Regions from separate parts of the Lysinibacillus sp. 1 U-2021 genome, predicted to be linked through region 3. Evidence: riboswitches for the same ligand, from Rfam matches in the RefSeq annotation. Region 3 holds a riboswitch; each other region holds the start of a gene.
What was found. Region 3 has a riboswitch for cobalamin ahead of paoD (molybdenum cofactor insertion chaperone PaoD). Riboswitches for the same ligand answer to the same signal wherever they lie in the genome.
Positions count from the first base shown of each region.

Region 1 (2,203 bases), 1.2 Mb from region 3:
TTAAGAATTGGATCTTTTGGTCTGCCGTTGTTTCACCGTAATCAATCACGACAACTACCTCTGGGTTGCGGTCTACTGCATCTTCCTTCGACACAGTTGTCCAGCTAGATTCCACATCACCAAAGATATTTTGTCCACCCGCGATTGTCACAAGCTCATTCATAAAGTTTTGACCAGCTGTAAATACATCCTTTTCACCGCTATCAAACACAAGAACACGTAATTTTTCGCTATCTTTTGGTAATTTAGCTTGTACTGCCTCTACATCTTTCGTCATTTGCTCAATTAAAGCTTCGCCACGATCCTCAATACGGAAAATCTTCGCGATATTGCGAATATCAGTGAAAATATCTTCTATTGTTGGCTTTGTCATGTTGGAAGCCGTATGTAAATACGTATGGATGCCTAATTCTTCAAGCTCTTCTGGTGTGCCTACACCCTTTTCGCCAAAGCCACTTTTCCAGCCAGCATATAGGAAATCTGCCTCGGCATCGATGACTTGCTCCTTCGTTGGGTATTGATCGGAAAGAACAGGGACCTTATCGTATGCCTCTTGCAGTGGTTCATAGATTTTATCATCTAAGTAAGCTGTCCCTACCATAGAATCCTCTAAACCAAGTGCAAGCATGATTTCTGTCACATGTTGATTTAAGCTAATCGCTTTTGTTGGTGCTTCCGTATATGTTTGAGTTGTGTCATTATTTTCAATGGTTACTTCTGCTGCCGCCTCAGATGGCTCAACCTTTTCACCTTGTGCAGCTGATTCCGTTTTGTCCTTTGCGTTACAAGCCCCTAAAACAGCGACCAAGGCAATGATCATCATCAGCCATATACTTTTCCATTTCTTCATGTCCTTTTCTCCTTTGCTGTTAAAATATAGAAAGAAATCAGAGACTTCTTTACTACTAAGGTAGTTGGAAGGGCATAAAAAAACCCTCTTGTCGCCAAGAGAGTAGCATAGTGAAATAACGGTATCATTACCTTCATCACTATCCCCATCCTCGTGGTTCTTAGTCAAAAAATACATACTGGCAGGTATCCTGGCTTAGGTTCATCATCTATACGCCTTCCCATAGTTTCACTACAGTGGCATGCTGTATAGACTCCCCATTTACAGTTGCGGGACAGCATCGGAATTGCACCGATTTCCCTTTTAAGCAAATGACAAATGCCATTTGCACCAATACGTTCTATAATGGTCAATACTATTGATAGACTAGCAGAAGAAAATTTATCGCGCAATCAGTAGTATGACACTAAAAGTATAATCATCATTATATTAGCACTATTTTGACATAAAGACGAACTATTTTACAAGAAATATAGAAGCTAGTATTCTGTTACAATAAAAAGATAGCATTCTATAGAAACGAGGATTTCTTATGTACAAAACGATCGGTGTACTTGCGCACGTGGATGCAGGAAAAACGACCTTCTCTGAGCAAGTGCTTTTTCATACAAATAGTATTCAAGCACGGGGGCGAGTTGATCATCAGGATACCTTTCTTGATCATCATGAGCTAGAGCGCAGACGAGGCATTACGATATTTGCCGAGCAAGGGCGCATAAATATTGGCGATGATACATACACATTGATTGATACGCCAGGGCATGTCGATTTCTCCCCTGAGATGGAGCGTGCTATTCGTGTGATGGATTATGCCATTATTATCATTAGCGCTGTCGAAGGGATACAGGGCCATACAGAAACAGTGTGGCAACTTTTACGTCAATACCATGTCCCTACCTTCTTCTTTATCAATAAAATGGATCGTGAGGGTGCCAATATGGAGGCTGTCATCAGACAGCTTCGCAAAGATTGTTCTCAGCATGTATTGTTCATCGATGAGCCACTTCGAGCAGACTATGTATCAAATAATATTATGGAATGGCTGGCGGAGCGCGACGAAAAATTGCTTGATGCCTTTCTAAATGAGTCATTGGAGCATGAACAGTGTCTTGCTCAATTAAAGGAAATGATTAAAAATGAAGGTGCCTTCCCTTGCTTTGCTGGCTCGGCCTTAAAGGATGAGGGCATTCAGGAATTTCTTGACCAGCTCCCGCTGTTAACGGCTTCCCATTTTGACAAGGATGCCCCGTTTGAGGGCGAGGTTTTTAAGATTCGTCATGATGGGCACCAGCGTTTAACCTTTATGAAGGCAACCAAAGGCTCGTTGCATGTACGAGATGAATTTTCATTTGA
Region 1 covers NZ_CP123966.1:4,103,220-4,105,422, forward strand. Annotated here, with positions in the region: gene QH639_RS21735 (ABC transporter substrate-binding protein) at 1-850, opposite strand, end outside; cobalamin riboswitch at 1,014-1,200, opposite strand; gene QH639_RS21740 (elongation factor G) at 1,383-2,203, shown strand, end outside.
Region 1: linked by a shared signal. The riboswitch ahead of QH639_RS21735 (ABC transporter substrate-binding protein) and the one ahead of paoD (molybdenum cofactor insertion chaperone PaoD) in region 3 are both predicted to bind cobalamin.

Region 2 (2,203 bases), 1.2 Mb from region 3:
GAGAATTTATGAAAGTAAATTTCTAATGCATCTCTTTCTGCTGTTTCTCCAAATAAACTTAGAAAAACTTCCTTATATTGTAGAAGATCTTCCTTGTTACTTACTTCTGTGATGGTAAGATAATTGGAAATTCGTGGACCTGTGTGAAGTGTATGGTCAAGCTTCATCATCATATTTCGTTCAGCTTCCTGTAAATTGCAGTCTTTTATCAGTTGTAGCCAATCATCGCTTAGATAGTTGGCATCCACCCACGTGCTGAAGGGAAGTTTATTCACAATGAAATGATTAATCCTTTGTTTAAGATGATTTTCCTTATGAATTATAGGCGATTTCGCTACTAACAAATTAAATGTATCAGTTGGAATATTTGTATTGGCTATGACAAAATGAGCTTCCTCTATAATTTGTCCAGAAACGGCTCGAGTAAATAGTTTCATTTTTTCCTCTAAATTACTCGTTACTAATTGTTGACTTGTTTTCATATTTTTCATCCTTCCACTATTAGAAGTACACTATCTTTCATTATAAAGTCAATGAAAGATAAAAAATACGCAGTTCACCTTTTTTATATCCCCCTATAACTTTATTAGTAGTTTGGAAAATATTATGATATTTGACTTTAGAAAAACACTACTTTACAATTGATTTTAGTAATCTAATAGGAATGTGGAGTACACTCGATTCCTATGACAACTGAATAGCGTGTAGTAAGAGGTGTAAATTGCGTGCAATTTGCTTAAAAGGGAAGTCGGTGTGAATCCGACACTGTCCCGCAACTGTAAATGTGAGCGACTTTTCAGCAACCACTGTCAAATGACGGGAAGGAGAAAAGAAGCGATGATCATGAGTCAGGATACCTGCCTGTTACGAGTACACACCATAAACCTACGAGGAATAGGAGGTGGCATGTTGACAAAACAGAATGCTCTGTTCGTCACAGTACGTCAAACGCCCATAGTAAATGAAAGGGTTCACCATCGAACTCGTTCACACATACTTAGGGTTTGTTTGGCATTGTGTGATGAAAGAAGATAAAATGAAGGATTTCCTCAAAAGTAGGGAGTCCTTTTTGTTTTGAAAATATGTACGCAAAGGGGATGCACGTATGACAAATATTCATGTAACGACAACGTTGGAAACGCCTTATGAAGATCTGAACATTTGTAAGCAACCACGCACAGAAGTTGCCAAGAAAGCGAAAACAAGAATGGTGGTCGAGTCTCTGATCGATCAATTATTAGCAACGAAGCTGATTCGTAATGATCGCTTCTTTGAGCAAATCTTATATAATAAAGAAATTATTTGGATACAAAATGGGGATGTGGACGGTCATCTTTTAGCGAAAGCAGCCATAGCAGATGAACTAAAAACAAAGACGAATAGTTTTATGATGTACATGCCGACCAATCCGATTGTCTATGAGGTCAAAGGAGAAGCGTATCACTTAATTACGCGCATTGATTCTACACGCGCAAAGCCCAACCTCGACCGTCTATCATTGGAGCCCAAGCCTGTTTTAAGTGCCGCTCGTGTCAATGACTTATTATGCTCGATTGTCATGCGCTTTTACGAAACATATTTATATGATTTAGCATCTCATCATGACAAACTCATTGCATTTGTGCAGCAGGAATATGCCCAATTTATTGAAGCGGTGCAAGCGTTAAATGATTATCATTTCAACTGGCATCCACGTGGCAACGGTCACGAGCTTTTACTGCAATTAATTGATCATCTACAACTATTAAAAAGTCAACCTGGTAAGGTACTCATTGATTTTACGAACAAGCATGACTATGTAATAGTTGAACCCGCATATTTGTTGGACAATCCAACAAAGAAAGCTGTCGGTGCACTATAAAAACAAGCCCTCCATTTTTTGGAGGGCTTGTAATATCTTATGGCAGGGTAGAGATATATTGATGCCCAAGCAAGAAATACCCGCGCTAGAGCGATGGATACCCGCGGAAGCCGAGGAAATACCCGAAGCGAGCAGGCTCATCCCATCCTACAGGCAATGCATGGCTGCCTGTGCTTCTTGCCATGGAACCGAATATCCTTTGCCCTTAGCACAAAAGATACTAGAGGAACTATACTCAGGGTCGGCATTTCTATCGTAGCCAAACTGTGCAATCACATCCTCTGTATTATGGCACACATCATAGCCATCAAATTGGAGTGTGAGTGCACCTTTCCCATTTGT
Region 2 covers NZ_CP123966.1:4,106,345-4,108,547, reverse strand. Annotated here, with positions in the region: gene QH639_RS21750 (GNAT family N-acetyltransferase) at 1-482, opposite strand, end outside; cobalamin riboswitch at 696-879, shown strand; gene QH639_RS21745 (hypothetical protein) at 1,106-1,861, shown strand; gene QH639_RS21740 (elongation factor G) at 2,009-2,203, opposite strand, start outside.
Region 2: linked by a shared signal. The riboswitch ahead of QH639_RS21745 (hypothetical protein) and the one ahead of paoD (molybdenum cofactor insertion chaperone PaoD) in region 3 are both predicted to bind cobalamin.

Region 3 (2,203 bases):
GAAGGGGATACAGTAGTATTCAACTCACATGATTTATAGATAAAGAGGGGATAATTTCCCTCTTTTTTATTTAGCTTATTGCTGTCAAATAGGGGGGATTTTGTCCATTTATTTATATGAAGAATAAGCTAAAAATCTAAGAATACAAAATAGAATGTTTCGCCTTGTGTGGAGAATAAAATATTCGAAACTACTATTAAATTAAAAGTTTATACTTGGAATATTATTGATAATTATATAAAGTATAAAAGGTCAGAGATGGTTAAATTATCTGTGATAAAATGGATTTAAATGAGAGGGGTAATATGAATGGTTTTATGTAAATCATGTGACAGAGAGATTGATAAAGGGGAAGCAATCAACGTATATGAGCGTGGGACTTATTGTGGAGGATCAGAAGAGGATTATTCAGATGAAGTAGTATGTGTAAAATGCGTCAATGAACATGATGAAGATGCACCTTATGCATATTGTATTTTCTGTGGGGAAGAAGCAGCATTTCATAAAAAAGATTTGCATCTCATCTATGACGAGACAGCTTTTGCATGTAAAGAACATAAAGATGAAGAATACGACGAATACGCTGCGGACGATGAATAAATAAAAAAATCAATTGGCAGCATTGAAGAGAGTGTTACACTCTCTTTTTTTATTGTTAAAATGTTGAAACAGAAAAGTAAGTTGCTGAATTGACTGAAATTGACTTTGAAAATTGACTCCTTTACAATAGATATTAGTAATCAATTAGGATAGTGTCTGAGTACATAAACCTTATGGTATAATAATAAAAACGGAATAATAGGATAGAGGTACAAATTAGATTTTTTAATTTGTTTAAAAGGGAAGATCGGTGTGAATCCGACGCTGTCCCGCAACTGTAAATGGGAGCACATTTCAAAAGGCCACTGTTACGGATCTTTTTCCGGCCTCAGCCAGCGCTCAGATCGATACCGATACGGCGGTCATTTTGCTGTGCCATGATCTCAACCGGGAGCTGCCAGTGTTGCAGGCCGCGCGAGAAGCAAAACCCTTTTATCTCGGCGCATTGGGCAGCCATCGAACCCACACGTTACGTCTGCAAAAGCTCCACGAGCTGGGATGGTCCAGGGAGGAGACAGCGCAAATCCGGGCCCCCGTCGGGATATTCCCCAAAGCCCGGGATGCGCATACTCTGGCACTCTCCGTGCTGGCAGAAATCGCCTCTGTACGTCTCCATCAGGAGGAGGATTCATGCCTGCCCCCGTCGTCCTGATCCTTGCGGCCGGGCGTGGAAAGCGCTTTCTCGCCTCCGAGGGAAATACCCATAAGTGTATCGGCTGGCGTCAGTCCCCGGAGGTTGCGCCTTATCGCTGGCCATTTGAAGAAAACGGGAGAACTTTCGACCTTGCGATTGAACCGCAGATTACGACTAATGATCTGCGTCTGATGTTGAGGCTGGTTCTTGCCGGCGGAGGAATAACAATTGCCACTCAGGAAACTTTCAGGCCATATATTGAAAGCGGTAAGCTTGTATCGCTGCTTGATGACTTTCTTCCACAATTTCCGGGCTTCTATCTGTATTTCCCACAGCGTCGCAATATTGCACCAAAGCTCCGCACCCTGATTGACTACGTCAAAGAATGGCGGCAGCAATTGGTTTAAATAGCTGCACCTGCACTGCCTGATGTCAGAACAGTATTTTGATGAATTGCCAAGGTTACAATGGCACAAATGCGGCACAGGAGGAAACGTGGTGTATTTAAATATGGGGTAACTCTTTGATTTTAATGGTGCCGATAATAGGAGTCGAACCTACGACCTTCGCATTACGAATTATAAGAATCCGCTTCTAATTCAAAGCATTACCCCATCAACACTGCGCTCACACGTCCCACCACATCAAAACATGTAAAGCCTTGCAAGCCATTGCGAGGCCTTATGTGTCTCAGTTTTGTCCCACCTTGTATTACGACTTGCATAGCCAATGAAGATAAACGTGACGACAAACGGCGCAGCAGTCTTCTTTTCCTTCATACTTTCCCCACCCAGCATGCATACCTTTATGCTATAACTGAAGTTTATGTCTGTTATGAGCGAGAAACGGGCATGATTAAGCAATACGATAAAAAACTCTCCTTTCAACTTATTTAATATTTAAAGATGCCAACACATGCTTTTCTGTTGCAACTGCAATTTCATATATCACTTCCATATTTTCAAAATT
Region 3 covers NZ_CP123966.1:2,877,925-2,880,127, reverse strand. Annotated here, with positions in the region: gene QH639_RS14785 (hypothetical protein) at 1-39, shown strand, start outside; gene QH639_RS14780 (hypothetical protein) at 310-600, shown strand; cobalamin riboswitch at 791-1,016, shown strand; partial or broken gene paoD (molybdenum cofactor insertion chaperone PaoD) at 977-1,252, shown strand; gene QH639_RS14775 (LysR substrate-binding domain-containing protein) at 1,231-1,641, shown strand; gene QH639_RS14770 (HEPN domain-containing protein) at 2,123-2,203, opposite strand, start outside.

Region 4 (2,203 bases), 1.0 Mb from region 3:
CTATAGCTGCCTGTAGCACGAATAATAAGCTTTCGATTTCACCACTTGGTGGCTCCCATAGACTTTCAAACCATGGTTCATATTCCGCATTGATTTCACCGATAGCTGCTTCTGCTTCTCCATCAGCACCACCAAATTCAGCACCTTTTTGTATGAATAAGGGAATGATGGCTAACAACACAACAATTGCTAATAACAATAAATTTTTTTTCATTTGTTAATGTGCCTCCTTTGTTGAGAAAACACGTAACGTTTTTAATTCGCTAACATTGTATTTTTTCAAGAAATTCATCACAATGACCGTTAAAATTCCTTCACTCACTGCTAAAGGAATTTGCGTTAAGGCAAAAATACCTGCAAACTTTGTAAAGGATGCCATAAAGCCTCCAACCTCTGAAGGAAAGGCTAGTGCTAGTTGTACAGAAGTCACAATGTATGTACCTAAATCACCAAGCATAGCTGCAAAGAATATGGCTAGTGAAAATGACAACCCTACTTTTTGAGCCCCTTTAAAGACAAAGTAAGCAATAAAAGGACCAACAATAGCCATAGAAAAGGCATTAGCCCCTAAAGTTGTAATTCCTCCATGAGCTAATAATAAAGATTGAAATAATAAAACGATTGTTCCAATTACACTCATTGCTAGAGGGCCAAAGAGTACTGTCCCAAGTCCTACACCAGTTGGGTGAGAGCAACTACCTGTAACTGAAGGGATTTTTAGGGCGGATAGCACAAAGGCAAAGGCTCCTGAAAGCCCCAAAAGCATTTTTGTTTCAGGATTTTCATCAATGGTTTTTCGAATAGAACGCAATCCTAGAATGATAAATGGGATAGAGATCACCCACCAAAAAATAGCCCATTCGATTGGTAAAAAACCTTCCATGATATGCATGGCAAAGGCACGTTTTGGCACGATTAAAAAGGCCAGTAAAAAATAACTAAGTTTCCACCATGATAATGTCAAAAAGCTTTCCTCCTAACTAATTAATAGATTTTTAGAATATTGCGTGCGTAATTAAAAAAAGCACTTCTCCTTAGGTGGAAAAGTGCATAGCTAAAAAAGCAAATAACAGTCTCATCTGCTAAGCCGCACACCTATCCTCGTAGGTTGAAACGATCACTTATTTTTCGGCAGGTCTCCTGGCTCTAGTTCAATGCTTTATAGGTCTTCCCATCCGTTGGACAGTGACATATTCTATAAAGCTCCCTATTACAGTGGCGGGACCGCGCCGGACTCAAACCGGCTTCCCTTTTAAGCAAAATGACAAGCACTTTGCACCGAAAAACATTCAAATTGTGAGATTTCACGACAAAGTGTAACATGAATTTCCATAAATATGCTATACCTTTTATAAAATTTTTTAAATTAAAGGTCAACGGTGAATATTCTGATAAAATTTTGTGTGCAAATTATATGATTGTATAAATTTCATACCTAGTTCCATTCAAAATTGATAAATTTGTCATAAATTTTTAAAGAAATATTGAAATTTTAAAATAATAAGATATGATAAAGACAGTTTTCTATTTAAAATTCTACTAAAAATTTCATATAAAACGTCAATAAGTGCTCGAATAGCTCGAGATAATAGGGAAATTGGTGAAAATCCAATACAGCCCCCGCTACTGTAATAGCTGATGAAATCGCAAAGCCACTGGTACAAACTTGGGAAGGTGCGACAGTAAAATGAAGCTTAAGTCAGGAAACCTGCTTATTTGATTGTGCATGCAAACTTTTCGGAGGGAGAAGTTGAAGCGAAAGCGGGTACCTGTATTTCATTCTATTCGTTTTTATTTGGCTTCTACAAAACCTTTACTCTTCGTTATAGAGTAAAGGTTTTTCTTTTTCCAAAAAGCAAATGAGGGGAGACAGAAGATGACAACTTGGAATTTAGAGGGGATGAAAACACATCTCTTTATTTGCAATGGCAGTAGCTGCATGAAAAAGGATGGGGAGGAAATTACCTTAGCCATTCGAGATGAGATACAGCGGCAAGCACTCGATCAGGAAATACATACGACAAGAACGCGCTGTAATGGACGCTGCAAGGATGCTTGTGTGGTAATCGCTTATCCTCAAGGAAACTGGTATCGTGTGCCATCAACAGAGCATGCTAGAACACTAGTACAAGATTTACATCATGAATCCTTATACAACGAACATGTCTTTACACTTCGTGAAGGTACATTACAGCGTACTGCT
Region 4 covers NZ_CP123966.1:1,869,243-1,871,445, reverse strand. Annotated here, with positions in the region: gene QH639_RS09550 (energy-coupling factor ABC transporter substrate-binding protein) at 1-214, opposite strand, end outside; gene QH639_RS09545 (energy-coupling factor ABC transporter permease) at 218-964, opposite strand; cobalamin riboswitch at 1,114-1,298, opposite strand; cobalamin riboswitch at 1,549-1,730, shown strand; gene QH639_RS09540 ((2Fe-2S) ferredoxin domain-containing protein) at 1,877-2,203, shown strand, end outside.
Region 4: linked by a shared signal. The riboswitch ahead of QH639_RS09545 (energy-coupling factor ABC transporter permease) and the one ahead of paoD (molybdenum cofactor insertion chaperone PaoD) in region 3 are both predicted to bind cobalamin.